Regions from separate parts of the Desulfosediminicola sp. genome, predicted to be linked through region 2. Evidence: riboswitches for the same ligand, from Rfam matches in the RefSeq annotation. Region 2 holds a riboswitch; each other region holds the start of a gene.

Region 1 (4,819 bases), on a different contig from region 2:
GTCGAGGCCTGCACAAAAAGAAGGCCCATTACCTTTCAGGATGACGCAACGAATCGACCGGTCCTTACGAATCGTCCGGGCGGTACTGATGATCGCTTTCAACATCGCTTCATCCAGGCCGTTATGTTTGTCAGGTCTGTTTAAGGTCACATACGCAACGTGATCACGAACTTCTAACTGTACTCTGTCGGTATCGGTCATGGCGGCTCACTGGTATTGATTAGAAACATTCCGTTTACGTTCACGTAATATATTTATCAAAATGTGAATTCATTTGCCCGTATTTTCTGGTAATTTTCACTCGAAACGTCAATGAACCTAAAAATAAAACTTTTGGCTCAATCAGCTGTAATATAGCTATTATTGTTCAGCGGCACCCTTCGGCATTCTGAAAAGAAACAGTGAAGGAGAAACAGGCACAGAAGGTTTGACAGCTTTAACGTCCAGACTCAAAGCAGCAACCAGAACTGAGATAGAACGCAAAAAAGGCCGAACACCCTCTGGATGTTCGGCCTTTTCGGCAATGCTGGCCAGGGGAAACCCCTCTGGCCTATATGAAAAACACCCCGATTCCGGAATCGGGCTGAGTGGACACTGGCTCCCCGGGACGGACTCGAACCGCCGACAAGGTGGTTAACAGCCACCTGCTCTACCAACTGAGCTACCGAGGATTAGTCGAAATAACTCCACTAATACGTGGATTTATCCTGAAAAAAACGTTGCACCCCCCAGACAGGGGAGGGCAAATTACACCATTTTTTTTATGGCTGCAAGTTTTTTCACTCTCTCTTTTCAATTTCTCACACCAAAGCATGCAAAGTAGCCCCCAACAACCGCTGTACATACTGGCTTCAGGCAGGAAATAGGAAAAAAATGCGCCCTGTAACTCGATTCGTTTTGGTTACTGATGAAAACAAAAAAAAACAATCCCCAGACTGTTGAGATTGCGGCTTTATTGTTTGGTACCAAGGTCGGAGCCAAACAGTGGAACTCCATTCGGCTCTGTCCCGAAAATGACATTAAAAAGCTAGTACTTCCGCTGTTATTGAGCTGACTTGCAGGCCGTCGCCTTGCTTGCTTCTTTCCTTTGATCCATCATTTTATACGCGCAAAATTCACCACACATAGTGCACGCACCATGGGCTTCTGCCACCTCTGCTGTTGCACCTCTTCGTTTTCTGGCCAGATCTGGATCAAGCGCCAGTTCGTACTGTTTTTCCCAGTCCAGATTTTTTCTGGCCCGTGACATCTTGTTGTCCCACTCCATGGCGCCGGGAATACCTTTTACGATATCAGCAGCGTGACCCGCCAGACGGGTTGCCATAACACCTTCATGCACATCTTCTATGGTCGGCAGACAGAGATGTTCGCTGGGGGTTACATAGCAGAGAAAATCCGCACCGGCACTTGCCGCTATAGCGCCGCCGATTGCACAGCTTATATGATCGTAGCCTGGTGCGACATCGGTCACCAGGGGGCCGAGAACATAGAACGGCGCACCATGGCAGAGTCTCTTCTGTAACTGGATGTTGGTCTTGATCTGGTCAAGCGGCACGTGGCCAGGTCCCTCGATCATCACCTGTATACCGGCATCCCAGGCACGCTGCGTCAGCTCACCAAGGGTCAACAGCTCATGGATCTGGGCCCTGTCTGTTGCATCGGCAAGACAGCCCGGGCGGAAACCGTCACCCAGCGACAGAGTTGCGTCATAAGGCTTTACCAATTCCAGTAAGCGGTCAAAGTATTCATACAGGGGATTTTCCGCATTATTGTGCTGCATCCAGGCGCAGGTAAAGGAGCCTCCGCGGGAGACAACCTCCATGATGCGTCCCTCGTTGTCCATCTTCTCAAGTGTTGCCCGGGTAACACCGCAATGAACGGTGATGAAATCGACGCCGTCCTCAAGATGTTTCCTGATACCGTCAAAAATATCATCCACACTCATATCGACGATGGCTTTTCCTTTTCGAACAACGGTGTCGCATGCTGCCTGGTAAAGAGGAACGGAACCGATACAGATATCGGTTTCGGCAATGATTGCCGCCCGGATTTCATCGATCGGTCCGCCGGTGGAGAGGTCCATTATAGCGTCAGCACCTGCGGCTACTGCTGCTTTTGCCTTGGCAAGTTCGTTCTCAATGGAGGTATCGTCTTTACTGGTGCCGATATTAGCGTTGACCCTGGTTCGGATTCCCTTCCCTACCGCCAGCGGCTTTCCGCTCGTTCGCCTGTTGTTCCGGCATACTATTGCCGTCCCTTCAGCGATTCGATCTCGAAGTATTTCCGGGTCGAGACCGGCTTCTGCTGCTGCTATCGATACGTCCTCGGTCACGTATCCTTCACGCGCCAGTTCCATCTGTGTTTTATACATTGTTGTGCCCCATAGTGAAGATATCGAAGGGTTCGATCGGGGCGCGGCAGGATGCAGCGGACGATTCGACCGTTCCCTCCGCCGGTATTATCCGGATCAGGTTCAAAGGGTCGATTCGTTATTCTACGAAAAACGAAACTCTCAGTCCGAAGACTCCCCCAGGTCAATAAGCATGCAACTCTTTCTGATGGACAGTTGCATTGAACATTTTCCCGGGAAACTACCAGTCGCTCCTCGCCAGGTCAAGCTTTTGGTATGTGCAGTTCTGCGATAAGAGAGGCGTTATTTTTGAGAGCGTTGAGGATGGTGTGGATAAGAACCTGGCCTGCAAAACAAAATAGCAAATGTCCAATCAGAGTTCTTTCCCACAAATAATCGACCACTGTAATCGTGGCCGATCTCGAATGGCGCGGGCACCAGCTTTTATCGTCACCTGCTTCAAACAAAGGTGGGGCGATAACCTGCCCCCACTTTATCAGGCTATGCCGTAGATCATGGATTCATCTCATACTGGTCTTTCATGCTATACACATACGTTTCCCAGATGTGCTGCAGCTGCTTCGGGTTCACTGCCGGGCGTTTTACCATCCTGGTACAGATCCTCTGCTGGATGAAGCTGGTGGAGCCTTTGGTATAAAGTTGCAGGGCAAATTTCGAGAAGTCCCGGATCATGACCTCAAAAATCTGGTCGATGAGTGCCGGGTCAATCTTCATCAACTTGGCGTTTTCGAGGATCAACTGGCCATACACCACGAGGGTGAACAGTTCGCCGAGGTTGAGCAGAAAATCAAAATCCTTGATCTGTTGCTTGCTGGGCTTGCCGACAACCAGCAGGATCTTTAACAGCCTGATTTGCTTTTTGAAAATTTTGACGTTGGGCGAGTTGAACTCTTTGTAAATCGTGCGATAATCGTGAAAGCGTGTTTTGCCCAGGCCCTTGGTCGCCCCCTGCCTGAAAAGAAAATCGTCATTTACCGGCGCAGTTTGCCGCGGCGTTTCGCTATAGCTGCCCGGCTTGAAAAAATAATTGGCCATGAATTTAATAATAAGCGCCATGTTTACATGAACGGTACCCTCAAGTTTAGGGAGCGCCCTGATATCTCTGGCAGCCATCTCAAAGTACATATCCTTTTCAAAACCTTTGGCGGCAATAACGTCCCACAGTGCGTTGACGACATCTTCGCCCTGGGTCGTCACCTTCATCTTGACCATTGGCGTAAAGAGCAAATAGCGCCGGTCCTCGCTACCTGCAACGCGCATGTAGTCGATGGCCCTGAGAGCAAAAAGCTTCATGGCAGTAAGCCGCGCATATGCATCGATAAAAAGCTGCTGAACATGGACGAAATCGGTGACGTAATGGTCGAAAAGATGGCGGTTGGCAGCGTGGTTGATTGCCTCGTGGAAGGCGTGGCTACAGATGCCTATTGAGGCCCAGCCGAGGTTGAATTTGCCGACGTTGACAGTATTGAGCGCCATATCCCAGGCATCCCGCCCCCTGGCCAGAATGTCATTCTCGCTGATGGGGTAGTCGTTCAGCTTGTATTCTGCGACGTAATTTTGCGAATTTATGACATTTTTTACGAGTTCGTAGTTCTCGTGCTGGGAGTTGACTGCGAAAAAGACATAGTCGCCGGAATCATTGAACTTGCCGAACGTTGAAACCAGGGCCGCCTCGTTGGCGTTGCCGATATAATATTTCGAGCCATTCGCCAGCCAGCCCGAATCAGACTGTGGGGTAAGCCCGACGTCGCTGGTGTAGATATCTGCACCATGCTCTTTTTCCGAGAGGCCGAAAGCAAAAATCTCACCCTCTCCCAGGAGGCGCGCAGTTTTATGTTGAATCTCCTCGTTGTTACTCATCCAGATGGGGCCAAGACCAAGAATAGTCACCTGCCAGGTGTACCAATAACTCAAACCGTAAAAGCCCAAAACCTCGTTGATGGCGCAATTCCTGGACGTATCCCAACGTTTTGCTCCATCACCGAACTTGGCAGGAGTAAGAAATGTGGCAAAGAGTTGCTCCCGATGCGAGAATTCGAGGAAGTCGGCGTACCAGACCCGTTCGTGATCATCGTGCTTGAGCTGCTCCTTGCCCTTGGTCTCAAAAAACTCGATGGTCTTCAGCACCAGTTGCCTGGATTCGCTGTCAAGATGCTCGTAGGACACAGTTTTAGGGTTCAGGAGCAGGTTTCTGGTTACCTGGATACTCTCATCCTGCGCTGAGTCCTGGTTGGTTTTTGCATTCCCGCTATTGAGCAACATGGCAATACCTCCTTCAGGTTATAGATGATACTGATGAACAAGCCGCTGATATAAACTGGTTAACAAGCGTTAACTTTGTGGGCTAAAAAAAATCAGCATGCCTCTGCTCCGGCATGGAACCGATTTTCGCTTTATCCTTGTTATTTCAAGCCATGCAGCAGGCGCTGATACATCCGCCAATATTTT
Region 2 (4,819 bases):
AGTAGTTGGAAAGATAGAGCGGAATATAGAGCTGGATGGTTTTACCAAATCTTTTCTGGGTAAGCTGCATCGAGCGCTGGGCCATCTCTTCGAGAAATGGCGCCGCCGCAGGGGAGATCAGAGCCTTAAAATCATCAAGCCCAAGACGTTCTTTGGCCAGGGCTCCCCGCACATCACTTTCCGTTTTAGCAACAATTGAATCGCTGGTTGCCTGCCAGTCATGGCGGATTAATTCATCATAAAAACTCATAACACCCCCTTACTCATTATCAAGAAACGCAGTTAAGGGACTGCTCGCCTCGGCATTGTCGCGTACCTCTGCCAGTCTCGCTTCATATGCCATACGACCGGCTTCAACCGCCATTTTAAAAGCTTGTCCCATCTGCACCGGGTTGGGTGAAACGGCAATTGCGGTATTGACCAATACAGCATCGGCACCAAGCTCCATTGCATACGCGGCATGGGATGGAGCCCCTATTCCCGCATCAACCACAACCGGCACCTGTGATTGCTCGATAATGATTTTCAACATCTCTGCAGTCTGGATACCTTTATTGGTGCCAATTGGTGCTCCCAAGGGCATCACCGTTGCCGCCCCGGCCTCTTCCAGCCTCTTGCAGAGAACAGGATCTGCCTGGATATATGGCATAACGATGAACCCCTGTTTTACCAACTCCTCGGTAGCCAGAAGCGTCTCAACCGGATCAGGCAGCAGGTATTTAGGATCGGGGTGAATTTCCAGTTTCAGCCAATTGGTACCAAGTGCCTCTCTCGCCATCTGGGCCACAAAAACTGCCTCCCTGGCATTACGCACGCCAGAAGTATTTGGCAGCAACTGAAGCCTCGGATGATCGAGATGACGCAAAATATCATCATTGCTATCGGCCAGATCGACACGCTTCAGCGCCACCGTCACCAACTCACTCTCCGACGCGATGATGGCATTGCGCATCAGATTGTTTGAAGCGAATTTGCCGGTTCCCGTAAAAAGACGGGACTCAAATATGCGATCTGCTATTTTCAAAGAACTTCCACTCACGATTCTTCTCCTGATTTAGATAGTAACAACGCAGGATATGCGAATATAGTTTTGGGATTACAGGTAATAATGAGAGAATCTACAGGACCTGTTGCCTGATGGCAGCTATCCTGCTCTGGGGATTTTCGGCATCAAGAATGAGTGATGAAATGGCAACACCATGGACACCTGAAAAAATAAGCGGTGCGATATCTTCAACCGCAATTCCGCCAATGGCGACAATTGGAGTTGTAATCCCCCGCTGCCGGCATTCCTGTATTATGGTCCGATACCCCTCAAGCCCAAGAGTCGGGCTCAGATTCTTTTTGGTCGAGGTAAATCGATACGGCCCAAGCCCGATATAATCGACGCCTTGCTTGTGTCTCAGCTCAATATCTGCAAAAGTATTGCATGTCCCGCCAATGATCGCCGAGCTACCGAGCAAATCCCTGGCCATTTGAGGCTCACCATCATTCAGGCCGAGGTGAACGCCGTCGGCACCAAGTTCCGCAGCCAGCTCAATGTCGTCGTTGACCATAAATGTTGCCTTGAAACTGCGGCAAATTGCGGCCACCTCCTTACCTACTGAAAGCTTCTCATCCCGATCGGCATCTTTAAAACGAAACTGCAACCAATCTATCCCTGCGCGACAAACGACCTCAGCCTGCTCCGCAAGATTGGAATCAGGGCGTGGGTCTGTAATAAACTGAATTTTTCCAGCAATCATAATAATTCTATTTTTATAAGGAATTTAAGGTACTCTAATCGTGGCGACCAGACAGAATCGTGGCTCAGATTCGGTCGGCAATCTTCTGCAAATCGCAAAAAGAACTTACCCGCTCGACCACTCCTTCATGCTGCCAGATAGTGCCAAGAGCGGCAGCACCCCAGCAAATACTGGAGGAAAGTTCAGGAAGCTTTTGTGCAGTTATGCCCCCCAGGGCAACCAGTCTTCTGCCGGAACTGTTCGTACAGTTGTGCAGTTCATCAACAGAAACTGCCGACAGATACCCCTGCTTGGACACCGAATCAAAAACCGGGCTGATAAAGAGATATTCATAGATTCCGGTCAAACACTCGACTTCTTCTATGGAATGGCAGGACCTGCTGCGACTGTAAGCAGGCGTGGTACTACACGGATGGATCGATCTGGAGGGAAGATGAGCTCCGCGAAGCTGGTATTTTTCCAACAAATCATAATTGGAATGGATCATTATCCTGGGGTGGTGAGCCGGATCAATCCCATCCAGCAACTCAGCCATCTGAAGATTACTCCACCCAGGTTTACGCAGGTGTAAAATCTCAAGGCCTGCTGAAAATAATGCGTTAATTGTCTCTGTCTCCGCACCATCAAAACCGGGAGTGGAAATAACCAGCAGTTTCATCTCAGCCCCCCTGAGTCGCCATAACAAGCATTACTACATCGCCGTCAGACAGCGCATGGACTGGCCAATTATTCTTAGGGATAACTGCATAGTTGACGGCTACTGCGAGACCTTCTTCCGTCATATTCAGCAATTGCAGAGCATCCTTTACGGTGGCCTCTTCGGCCAGCGCATACTTCTGATCATTAATTACAACGTGCATGATTTACTCTTATTCATTGTGCTGAATGTATATAGCTTACAAACTTTGCCGCAAAAGGCGAAAAACAGAGACCAACACAATTCAAATCGAGGGGGGGGGAGGAGGTGGAGAAAAACAATGATTCCCTACGCCGGCATTACCCGGATCAGGTTAAGGGTATAATCTCAGCTCGTAATCCACGGGCACCCCTGTTCTTTGAAATGTAGCTTGTTTATTACTGTATAGAGCAAAAGAAAGCACGAAAAAAACTGACACAAATTGATGAGCGAAATTGGGCTGGCTTACAATTATTTGATTCAACAAACTTAAAATTTTAACCCAAAATGGGCCATGGATATGGATCCATGGCTCCTCCAACTCTCTCTGAATTGTAACGCATAAAATTTTCTAAATTATAACTACAAAGAAAACAGGCCCTTTATCATAATATTGATAAAGGGCCTGTATATACATCAAAATGTTTTCTGATTACCTCTGAGAACCAGGAACCACCGGCCGGGAGTGAGGCGTGGGGCATCACATTTATGTGTGAATGAACCGGCAACTACGACAAGCTATTTTTTTATCATTCGGTACCCTAAAAGTAATAAAACGGCACCACCAGTAGCTATGAGCAAGCTGGAGAAGTTGAAACCGGTTACGGTGCCGAAGCCAAGCCTGGTTGAAATGAAGCCACCCACAAAGGCACCTACAATTCCGATAATAATTGTTACAATAAAGCCACCGGGATCAGCCCCCGGCATAATAAATTTCGCTAACAAGCCCACAACCAGGCCAAGGAAAACCCAAGAGAGAATACCCATATCCTGCCTCCATAATTTAGCACTACTTTCATTTGAAATGACTTCTCGAAATAGATGTAGAGGACTGACGTCTCGACAAGTCCCATCTTGCTATTATCACGAAAGAGCAAAAGCTTGCCCACATAGCCTAACATTAAAAACGCTTTCACTCATGTCCAGCAGGCATTTGTCATACCCCAGTGGCAGAGTCGGCTAGTGCACATTTGATAAAACACTGCAATTCCCTGCCACCAGCCTATATCGAGAAATAATACCATGAGATTGACATATTACATTACCTAGAGCCACTCCGGAGGAGGAGTAACACCGGTAATGATGCAGTAAAGAAAAATTATTTCAACGGTCTTTTTTACCGAGTCTTGTCCTCAATTGCCAGAAACCAGCTTTGGCTCCGGGTGTCTCACATTTCGAATCTGACGGTATGACGCCAATGGACCCAATTTCGATTATCCAGAGCCTTTCTGATAATAGACCCATAATACATGTCACGAACCACACCACATTTTCGACCTGTCGTGCGATACCTCTCTTGATATTTTTCAGATTAGCTCTGAAGCTCAGCAAAAGCTGGTCAGGAGTTAGGCGTGAGATGGCAGGCGATTACGGTGTGAACATTGAATTCAATATGTTCTTCACTTCATACGCTGAATATTACATCGTAAAATCGTTGCCATCAAAGCTGGCGGTGATGTAGTCCTTCCTCCCCCCTTTTCATCTCCCATCACAAATCGTAATCTGAGGTTCAATCGCAATATAATTTTTTTTTAAAATTTTTCCGTCACTTACACAACCATCAAACCACCTGCAATTCGAGGCAATTCAAGCGATAGTCACCTAACAACTTAAATACGTTTAACAAGTATGCCGTATTTTACATTGACACTACATTAATTTGTTATAAATATAACTACACCTAACTGCTATAAAGAGCATCAACGGCTATTTACACGAACTACAAGATAAAGAGAGCATTATCCGCCAAAACCTCCACTGCTCTTGTGCCCCCCAAATACCTCAAAAGGACTGTGGAAAAAGAGAAACACCCAAATAAACCAGAGGGAGAATATGATATGAAACTTTTACAGGCTTTCTCAGTTGTTAGCTGCAGCTTGGGTCTTTTGACTCTGACAGGTTGTGGCGGTGGCGGCAGTTCAACCGATACAGCCAATGACATAGCCCCCCAACCTTTTTCTGAATCAGGATTATCCGCCGGATTTGATGTTGAGATAAGTGACGGTACTGTTACCGTTACAGACCAAGGTATCAGCTCTAATTCCACAGCAGAAATTGAATATAATTCCAATGGCGATGTGCAAAGTGTGTCAGTCACCACCCCTAAGGGAACCATTGATTGGAATGATAATTCCGGCACAATAAACCCTATCACAGATAATTCAGTGATACTTGTTTC
Region 3 (4,819 bases), on a different contig from region 2:
GCCTGAGTTGAGGCAAAATGCAGCGAACCACAAAGGGAAATGCCACCAGGGCGTGAGCAATTGGCACCAACGCCAGCGAATCACGCAAATTGAGGGGTGGTGCATTTAAAGTAATGATATAGCCAAAGCCCAGCGTTACGGCAGAAGTTGCAAGGGGCAACATTATCAGAGCGTCCCACAATGTTGTGGAAGATTTGTAACGCCTGATTGAAGTTACAATCTCTTTTCTTCTACCTTGATCAGATGCCAGAAAAACCGAGGCCATGAGCCCAAGTACAACTGCAATCAACATTGCTCCAATACCAAACCCAACACTGTTGGCTACAGCCTTGATCGGCTCAACGAAAAAGACTGAGTGGGCCTCGGTGGAAAACAGCGCTGAATAATAGCTCAGGGTCAATCCCTCTTGCCCCGTAAACGAGCGCAACACCAATGCCATCAGGGGGGTTACCAATAGCAGCAACATAATGCAGACATTACCGATGATCATAAGCCTGGCAAAAGAAGTTACGGGGCGCACAGCGCCCCCTGCCACAGAGTCAGAGTAGAAAGAACTCCTCGATTTAGTGTCGAGCCTGGCGTATATCCACATCAGGATAAAATTGATAGTTATCTGGATGAGCGATAAAGCGGCAGCCATAGGCAGGTTAAACATCTGCACAGCCTGACGATATATCTCGACTTCGATAGTGGCATAACCTGGGCCACCAAGAATGAGAACCACCCCAAAGCTGGTGAAACAGAAAATAAAAACCAAAAGCCCGGCGGACCCAATAGCGGGCAGGAGCAATGGCACGGTAACCCGTAAAAAAGTCTGCCAGGGTGATGCCCCAAGCATCCGCGCCGCCAAACGGAGATTAGGATCGAGACCGGCCCAGTAACTTGATACAATGCGGACAATCAGTGAATAATTATAAAAAACGTGAGCGAGTAGAAAAAAATAGACAGTCTGGTCGAGCCTGATTGGAGGCACGCTGAAATTAAACACATTTATCAGCAAGTCATTCGCCAGCCCATTCTCCCCCAAAAGTGCCCGAAAGGCTGCGGCAACAACAACGGTTGGCAGCACGAAAGGAACCGTCATGACTGCCTGCAGAAGACTCTTGCCGCGAAATTGGTATCTGGCAAAGATATAGGCTGCAGGAAGGGCAATCAGCAAAGTCAGCAAGGTGGAAAGTGCCGCCTGCCAGATGGTGAACCAGAGAATACGGAAATAAACAGGACTGGCGACCAGTTTGGCAAGCCTTTCAGGTTGCCAGCTGCCCTCCGGTAAAAAAGAGAACAGCACGATCTTGGTTAACGGATAAAAATAGAACAGTGCCAAGAAAACCAGAGGCAGGGAAAAAACCAGCCACCGCAGCGAATTTCGAGATTGTTCATTCACCAGTACAACCCCAGTAACAATATACCTTTAACCAGCATTCCCCATGACCACTATGTAAATTTCACCAACATGCAGGTTATACAACCTGCGTAGTCAAGATGTCGCCAATGCCCTGGAGCCAATCCCCTTGCACAGCCCATTAATCTAATTATATTCTCATTTTCCAATCAAACAGGCTGCCTGAATCTGGTGCAACGAACTCCGCGCTTTCCCATACCTGTGCCGATGAGATATCGGGGTTGTGCTTTAATGACTGGTTGTTTTAAAGAATACTCGAGACCCAACATCCGTAATTATCGCAACATCACGTTTGTCCAATCCTCCAGCCATTTTTCCCGATTGGTCTCGATGGCTGCGGGATCGACCTTTAACGGTTTCTCTGCGACTTTTGAATACTTTATAAATATTTCAGGCAGTTTTGCTTCGCCGCTAGCCGGATAGACAAACATTTGCAGGGGAATATCCTCCTGAAACGTTTTGCTGAGCATAAAGTCGACAAATTTTCGGGCAATCGTGACATTTTTGCTCCCTTTCAGGATTCCCACAAATTCGATCTGCCTGAAAGCGTTGTCATCGGTCACTAATGCCACGGTTGGAGCCTCTTCAGGCTCAGTCTCAGCATAATATACAGTTGCCGGTGGGCTGGTAGCATAACTCACCACTATAGGGCGATCCCCCTCTGAAGCAGCTGTGAAGTGTCCGAAGTAGGCATCAGACCACCCCTGGGCAATCAGCACCTTATTCTCACGCAACTTCTTCCAGTAATTAAGATAATCGCCCTCGCCAAACTTGCCTATGGTTGCAAGCAGAAACGCCATACCCGGAGAGGACGTAGCCGGATTCTGCACTGCAATGAGGCCTTTATACTCCGCCCTGGTCAGATCTGTCAGGTCAGTTGGTGGGGCTATCCCCTTTTCCTTAAACCAGGCTTTATCGTAGTTGAGGCAAACATCACCATAACTCACAGGCAACAACCTGTTTTCATTATCCAGCTTTAATTGATCGGGGATCATTTCCAGCATGGGAGACTGGTACGGTTCAAAGATATCTGCACCGATAGCCCTGGATAGAAAAGTGTTATCTACCCCGAAGAAGAGATCCGCCATTGGGTTATTCTTAGAAAGGATAGCCTGAACAAGAGCAGCCCCGGCATCACCTGACTTTAAAAACCGAACAACAACGTCATTTTCTCTTTCAAATTCGGCAATAACTTCTTTACTGACATTAAAACTGTCATGGGTCATCAAAGTTAACGTCTGTCCTGCATGGCACCAGGCAGGCAAAATGAACACGAGAGCAAAAATTAACAATACTCTCTTCAACTTGCAAATCGCTCCATTCATACTTATTTCCTTTAAAGTGAAATTTTGCCCGGAGAAGCTGTTCTGATCTGCAGTTTTTACAATCAGATACTACTTTCGGGCAGAGGAGCGTGTGCAATAAAAAAAGCCACCCCCAGAGCGGAGATGGCTGAAAGCCACACTTTTCCCTCCGCCGGCATTATCCGGATCAGGTTAAGCGGTCGGGTCCTTTCAGACCCCTCTCAGCCTGGTTATTCCAAGCTCCCGCGTATCAACTTGTACTTACAATGATTGACCGTACGATTAATGGTATGTCATGCAGATTAAGCCGGCAACATAAAATTGAATACCTCAACGTATTCAGAGAGTAAACTGTCTGAAGCAGTTACCTGCAGCCAATAAATCGGCCTGGAATTTGCATAATTTGTGACTACATATTATTTTCAAATCAGCTACGCAAAGCATTGCGACAGCTATGAGATACTCCCAAAAATCAACTATACTACTTGAAACACTATGATTTTATCTGATATCTACGCGACCATTTATCAATTTATCGTCAGTTACCCCATCATTGCCGCCATTGTAGGAGTGGTCCTTTTGGTATTCCTCTGGCAAAAGCCGTGGGAATTTTTGCGTATCACTATACTGGTTCTGATAATTGCAGCCGCCGGATACTATTTTGCCTTACTGACAATGTCGGCAGATTATGGTTCGGACCAGAAACGAGCAATTACTACAGAGAGAGAACAACAGTTAGAAGCTAATTAGCCCGAATCCCTCATGCGCACTTCAGGCTAAAGAGAGCCCCAGGGTGATACGTACCACCAGACACCAAGCCGCCTTATTATTTGAAATTACCTCAAGGGATCAGTTGCCAGCAATTGCCATCTACGATTTCTATAGAATCGAGTTCAGAAAAACCGGAAGTGCCATCTGAAACCACCACCAGATCCGCCCTGGCAAGCTGCGCCAACGCCCTCGGTTTTATCTCGCCTGATACAGAACGCACAACAATATGAATAGCAGGATCAACCACCGACCTTAAACTGTTTGATTCACAGACAACAAGCGCATTATCGGGAATTCTTTTCGAGAATTCCCGATACCCTGCCTCTATCCCTGCGTCATCACTTCTAAGATAGAACACTTTTTTCGCACCTGCCCGTAGCATACGGGAGGTATCCTTTGGACCATTAAGGCGATTTTCTTCAAACAGTTTTCCTTCAGGAAAATCACGGCTGTGATCCCCATGATAAAGATGCTCGTCCGGGAAAATAGCAGAGACCTTCAACGCATAGATGTCATATTCAGCTGAAAACGATTGTATCAGGCGGCAGACGAATTCGGTTTTACCAACATTTCTGCCGGCGCCACCAATGATTACCAGATTTATTTCTCTAGATTTTTTCAGCACAGTGCACACAGAAAGGGTTGGCCGGGTCAATCTCGAGACGGCGACCTGCAATCTCTTCATCGCACATGGCACAGTAGCCAAACGCCCCACCTTCAATTCGTTCAAGAGCTGCCTCAATGCGGGTAAGTTGTATCTCTCGCCGTCGCTTGCCTTCAAGTGCCATAGCTTGAGATTGCATGGCATCCATCCTTGAGAGGCGTCCTACAGTTGATTGATCCAATTCGACAGTGCGGGTGGAGGCCTGACCGGCCTTTTTCTGCCCGATCAACTCCTCCCGCTGCTGCAAAAGTAGTTCCGTCAGTTTGTCTATATCTATTCCACTCATAACCAGCTGCCTTTCTGGTAGCAATACCCCGATGAAAAATTCCACTCACTGAAAACTATCAGATCATAAAAAAAGGTTCGCACCTGTCTGCCGACCTAGGACAGTTCAGGTGCGAACAAGAGGTTTCTGAGTCAACGTCAATCGGCATCATAGCTGATTGAACACTTCTTGGAAACACCAAAGCGTAAGACCACCGGATGCAGGTTCTTGGTATCCTAATTCATTGGCGATCTACTCCGCCCCCATCTTCCGGATTATCGTGTTCTGTATTCTCTGCTTCATCGTCTTTAGGCTCTGAAGTTCCTCCTTCAGCTTCTTTGATTGCCAGATCGACTTTAGCCTGTTCACGAGCCATTCTCTTATCAGCAAGTTCCGATTTTTCACGTGCCTGC
Region 4 (4,819 bases), on a different contig from region 2:
TTTAAAACGGCGACGCTTCAAGCTTTTGTAAGCCGGGTGTGAAGGGAAGCTGCCGGGTGCTATCGGGTATGAAGGATTGGTGACTGTTCTGATTCTGTTGATAGTGGTGCATAAGAGACGTACTTGTCTAATATTCGGTAATAGCATGGAAATGGATCAGTTTTCGCTACGCCAAATGCAGGGAGGCAGGGAGACTGGGATACGGTTGTAGTTTTTATGGCTCACGATTCTTTTTGAGCCCGGGTATATCACGCTCTCAAATCAGTTCGATCGCTTTTCATATCATTTTAAATACTGCTGGAATGTTATTGTAAAACATCTCAAGAACCGGGGGGATTAAATGATTAAAGAATGGTCAGAAAGACGTGTGCTGGTCGCAATCTACATGCTATTGCCCATAATCACTGTAATGGCCCTGGAGCGGGTGGTATTCGCGAATGATAATGATGAAAACAGTACACCTGTTTTTTTGCCTGAAGTCAGCATTGGTTTGGGGTATCGAAACGACCAACTTTCTTTTACCATAGCTGGTTTTGAGGGCACTCCAAACGTTCTGTCAGAGCTGGAGTGGGATTCTGTGGAGAGCATGGTCCTGACCGGTGATGTGCGTTGGTGTACTGAAACCCATATATATTTCCGTGCACATGCTTTAATTGGCACAATTTATTCCGGTGACAGTCGCGATTCGGATTACGAGGGCGATAACAGGACAATGGAATATTCACGTTCCTATGCAGATACAGACGACGGTTCAGTTTTTGATGGGAGTTTCGGGTTGGGCTATAGCTTTGATGTAGCTCTTCAGGAACCAGGTACGTATTGGCGCTTCATCCCGGTGATTGGCTACGCATTCCACACCCAGGAGTTTGAAATGACCAATGGCTATCAGGAGCTATACATTGATGAGGATGGAATCAGTTGGCCCCCAGGACCGTTTGACGGGCTGGACAGCAGTTACGACAGTGACTGGAGCGGGCCCTGGATCGGAATAGAGCTGGAATGGAGACCAGCTGTAAAGCACAGTCTTATAGTCGGGTTTGAATATAGCTGGCTTGATTATGAGGCTGACGCGACCTGGAACCTGAGAGAAGATTTGATGCAGCCGACAAGCTTCGAGCATGATGCGGATGGCAGCGGTGTCAGTCTCAATACTGAATATCGATATGACGTTACCAGGAACTGGTATCTGGGACTTCAATTCTATTACTACAACATGAGTACTGATTCGGGGACAAAAACAACCTATGCGGCCGATGGCACAATTTACAAAAGCAAATTCAACGGGGCGGATTGGGAGTCTTACTCTGCTTTAGTTAAGATGGGATACTATTTTTAGTTCCGGGTGAATAAGATTGTAGATTGCAGGGTAGAGAAACATCTATCGTTTCCGTTGCATCGGCTGCTGAATTTATTTTAAACAAAAAAGGCTTACGAATAGATCGTAAGCCTTTGGCAATTCTGGAGCGGGAAACGGGGGTCGAACCCGCGGCCTTCAGCTTGGGAAGCTGACACTCTACCACTGAGTTATTCCCGCAAGAAAGTTGAAGAAGTATAAAGTTCTTGTTTGGGGTTGTCAACTAAGACGTTGTGGTAGTTTTTGTATGAAATTCGGCAGGGTCGGCAATTACCAGGTAAAGTGGATCAGAACGACGTATTTCGTTTGCTAATGCTGAGGCTGATCTTGTATTTGAACTGCAGGAAATATCAAAACCGGGTGAATCTTAGGTCTCTAAGCTAAGAACTGGTTTCTTCTGGAATAACAGGAAGGCTGCTCTGAAAGACGGGAAACAGTAAGTTACTTCGAGGTATATCAAATCACTACAGTGTCAAAGGAGTTGGCTGTTCTGCAGCCAACCCCCTCTGGCAGTTTATTTGATCTTAACTACATTCTGGGCTGAAGGGCCTTTAGGGCCTTCAGTGACCTCAAAACTCACGCGCTCGCCTTCTGCGAGTGATTTGAAGCCGGTAGTCTGAATTGCGGAGTGATGAACAAAGACATCCTTTCCACCATCCTGCTCGATAAATCCAAATCCCTTGGCATCATTAAACCATTTAACTGTTCCTTCAACCATTGTGACAACTCCTGTGTTAGTGTGGGGCGAAACTGCCCCGTTTTCCAAACTCGATATTCTCTTTTCCAGGATATCGAGTCTTAACCCGCTTCACGGGTTAATTCTGTACTGATATTTCTGCTATTTATTCAAAAAGCAGTACCGTATGATAACGGCTTTATCTGCGTTTCTTTCCTTTTTTCTGAGGTTTGGCTTCACGGCAAACGAGTTGACGGTGCTTATACTCGTGTCTGTTGAGATCTTCCATGGCTTTATGTCCCTCGCTTCGAGACCCCATTTCAATAAAGGCAAAGCCTTTTGATCGTCCGCTGAAGTGGTCAGTCACAAGGTTTGCGTTGACGACTTCTCCGTATTGGGTAAATAGAGCTAATACCTCGCTCTCGCTGATATCATAGGGCAGGTTGCCTATAAAGAGCTTCACTCAGGATCTCCTGTTTGCTGTGACCAGCGGCGAAATGTTGTCGGCAACAAAATGCGATAGGGCCGCAAGTAAGGTGTCGAGAACCACGAAGCGTGATCTTGATTTATAGAATGAGGGTGTCAGAATCCAGGCCATACCGGTAAGCTGATAGTCCCCATGAGAAAGCTATTGCTGCTGCCACTGGTGAAATTTTCAGGTGTCCATGAATGTGTCGGGCAGTATCGGGTGGGAGGGATTAAACCCGCGATTTTCGGCCTGGAAGAAACACGATTTCGACGCTGTATAATTTCAGCAGAATACATTAAGAAATATAGATGTCTCCTTAGATATTGTCAACGGATAAGTCATGTTAGGTGTTTGGGGTTGCTGCATGAGTGCCACAGGTTGCAGGGAGTATTAACGCAAATGTTGTGAGTAGTTTCGCTGTCAACCAACCATTTGACATTCCATTTATGATATTCTATAAATGTTCAATATAATTTGCAAGGGGTGGCTGATAAGCCTGAGATGATACCCTTTGAACCTGATCTGGTTAACGCCAGCGTAGGGATGCACGGATGATTGTTGTATTCATATCAGATTCTTCATCGGTTTTCGGCTGAGCAATCCCGCTCAGACATCTCTTTTTCTGTTGCCTCCTGTTTTCATTTAACGTGCCTGTAAACACCAGATTGTCATGGGCGTTTGCTGTGCAGATATTGCCAGCTCCAACGGCAATAATTTACCGAGGAGGGAACCAATGTCCCGGAACGGCACTCCTGCTGAACGTGCAGCAGAAAACTTGCAGAAAGTTCGAGCTAATAATCCGCTTATTCATAATATCACCAATTTTGTGGTGATGAATTCAACAGCCAATGTGCTTCTGGCGGCAGGGGCGTCGCCTGTCATGGCCCATGCCGAAAATGAGGTTGAGGAGATGGCCGGCTTTGCCGGAGCGTTAGTACTCAATATTGGCACCCTGACTGATGCCTGGGTCGATTCAATGGTGAAGGCCGGCAGGAAAGCGTCCGAATTGGGCACTCCGATAGTGCTTGATCCGGTTGGCTCGGGTGCAACTGCACTTCGTACTGCTGCCGCCAAACGAATTATTGCTGATACGCAGGTAACCGTGATCCGCGGTAACGCTTCAGAGGTACTGTCATTGCGTGATGCTGATTCTAAAACACGAGGCGTCGATGCGCTTCATTCCGTGGAAGATGCGGCAGGCGTTGCAGGGATTCTTGCCGGGGAGCTAGGAGTTACCCTGGCAGTTACCGGACCGGTGGATCTTGTTACCGATGGCATGCGGGTGCTTCGCGTTGAAAACGGGCATAAGCTGATGCCTTATGTAACGGGCACCGGCTGTGCGGCAACAACCATAATTGGTGCTTTCAATGCGGTAGACGATGATCCGGTCATGGCTACCGCCACAGCTTTGGCCTATTTCGGTCTGGCTGGAGAAATGGCAGGTGAAATATCCAAAGGACCGGGGAGCTTCATGGTCAACCTTCTTGACAGTCTCTACACAATTACGCCGGAAGATCTCCGCACAGGCTGTCGAATTTGTCCATGAACAAATTCGAGTCTTGCAGCATTTGAAAAGGAAGCACTTTATGAAGCTGAACTATTCAGTCTACCTGGTTACAGACCGGGAGATGGCCGGAGAGTGTAATCTGGCAGATATCGTGGTTGCTGCAGTCAGCGGTGGAGTAAGTTGCGTGCAGATAAGGGAGAAGAATCTGCCCACACGCCAATTTGTGGAGGAGGCAAGGGGGCTGGTTGAACATCTCAGGCCACTTGGGATCCCGCTCATTGTCAACGACCGCGTGGATGTCGCACTTGCATGCGATGCAGACGGTGTGCATCTCGGCCAGAATGACATGCATATAAAGGATGCCCGTTCTTTGCTGGGAGGCCAGAAGATAATAGGTATATCGGCGGAATCCCTGGCTGACGCCAGGCGGGCCGAGCTGGAAGGGGCTGATTATATCGGCATCAGCCCGGTCTTTGCCACAGCGACTAAAACAGATATTGCCAAGCCTCTTGGCCTGGGAGGGGTTCGAATAATCCGTGACAACGTACAACTGCCTCTGGTGGGCATTGGTGGGATCTCTGCTGCCAATGCAGCCGATGTCATTCAGCACGGCGCAGATGGTGTGGCGGTGGTTTCGGCGATCATTGCTGCTGAAAGTCCCGAGGCTTCGGCCCGTGAGCTATTGCAGCAGGTGACTTCAGCAAAAAGGATCGTTTAAGTATGCAAGAGTTTCATTTGCAAAGTTGTACCACTCCGCCTGCTATTCATTTTGACTCGATTTCCCTGTCGTTTGATGGAGAGTTATTGTTCAGC

What was found. A riboswitch is a leader RNA that binds a small molecule or an ion and turns the genes downstream of it on or off. The one in region 2 is predicted to bind thiamine pyrophosphate.
Region 1: another riboswitch for thiamine pyrophosphate. It lies ahead of thiC (phosphomethylpyrimidine synthase ThiC); the one in region 2 lies ahead of thiS (sulfur carrier protein ThiS).
Region 3: another riboswitch for thiamine pyrophosphate. It lies ahead of ACN5NT_RS08780 (thiamine ABC transporter substrate-binding protein); the one in region 2 lies ahead of thiS (sulfur carrier protein ThiS).
Region 4: another riboswitch for thiamine pyrophosphate. It lies ahead of thiM (hydroxyethylthiazole kinase); the one in region 2 lies ahead of thiS (sulfur carrier protein ThiS).

What each region holds. Positions count from the first base shown of each region.
Region 1 covers NZ_JBLXGE010000016.1:12,261-17,079, reverse strand. Annotated here, with positions in the region: gene ACN5NT_RS21075 (crotonase/enoyl-CoA hydratase family protein) at 1-201, opposite strand, end outside; tRNA gene ACN5NT_RS21070 (tRNA-Asn) at 596-671, opposite strand; gene thiC (phosphomethylpyrimidine synthase ThiC) at 1,043-2,371, opposite strand; TPP riboswitch at 2,427-2,541, opposite strand; gene ACN5NT_RS21060 (acyl-CoA dehydrogenase) at 2,864-4,633, opposite strand; gene ACN5NT_RS21055 (TetR/AcrR family transcriptional regulator) at 4,774-4,819, opposite strand, start outside.
Region 2 covers NZ_JBLXGE010000006.1:206,315-211,133, forward strand. Annotated here, with positions in the region: gene thiH (2-iminoacetate synthase ThiH) at 1-250, opposite strand, end outside; gene ACN5NT_RS11960 (thiazole synthase) at 260-1,039, opposite strand; gene ACN5NT_RS11965 (thiamine phosphate synthase) at 1,119-1,745, opposite strand; gene ACN5NT_RS11970 (thiamine phosphate synthase) at 1,810-2,403, opposite strand; gene thiS (sulfur carrier protein ThiS) at 2,405-2,605, opposite strand; TPP riboswitch at 2,711-2,805, opposite strand; gene ACN5NT_RS11980 (GlsB/YeaQ/YmgE family stress response membrane protein) at 3,160-3,408, opposite strand; gene ACN5NT_RS11985 (transferrin-binding protein-like solute binding protein) at 4,434-4,819, shown strand, end outside.
Region 3 covers NZ_JBLXGE010000004.1:261,233-266,051, reverse strand. Annotated here, with positions in the region: gene ACN5NT_RS08785 (ABC transporter permease) at 1-1,384, opposite strand, end outside; gene ACN5NT_RS08780 (thiamine ABC transporter substrate-binding protein) at 1,678-2,727, opposite strand; TPP riboswitch at 2,854-2,963, opposite strand; gene ACN5NT_RS08775 (hypothetical protein) at 3,202-3,456, shown strand; gene ACN5NT_RS08770 (hypothetical protein) at 3,548-4,102, opposite strand; gene ACN5NT_RS08765 (TraR/DksA family transcriptional regulator) at 4,086-4,427, opposite strand; gene ACN5NT_RS08760 (amino acid permease) at 4,648-4,819, opposite strand, start outside.
Region 4 covers NZ_JBLXGE010000014.1:40,937-45,755, reverse strand. Annotated here, with positions in the region: gene ACN5NT_RS19735 (hypothetical protein) at 341-1,336, shown strand; tRNA gene ACN5NT_RS19730 (tRNA-Gly) at 1,460-1,534, opposite strand; gene ACN5NT_RS19725 (cold-shock protein) at 1,869-2,072, opposite strand; gene ACN5NT_RS19720 (RNA recognition motif domain-containing protein) at 2,230-2,493, opposite strand; TPP riboswitch at 2,969-3,060, shown strand; gene thiM (hydroxyethylthiazole kinase) at 3,233-4,045, shown strand; gene thiE (thiamine phosphate synthase) at 4,086-4,724, shown strand; gene ACN5NT_RS19705 (ABC transporter ATP-binding protein) at 4,727-4,819, shown strand, end outside.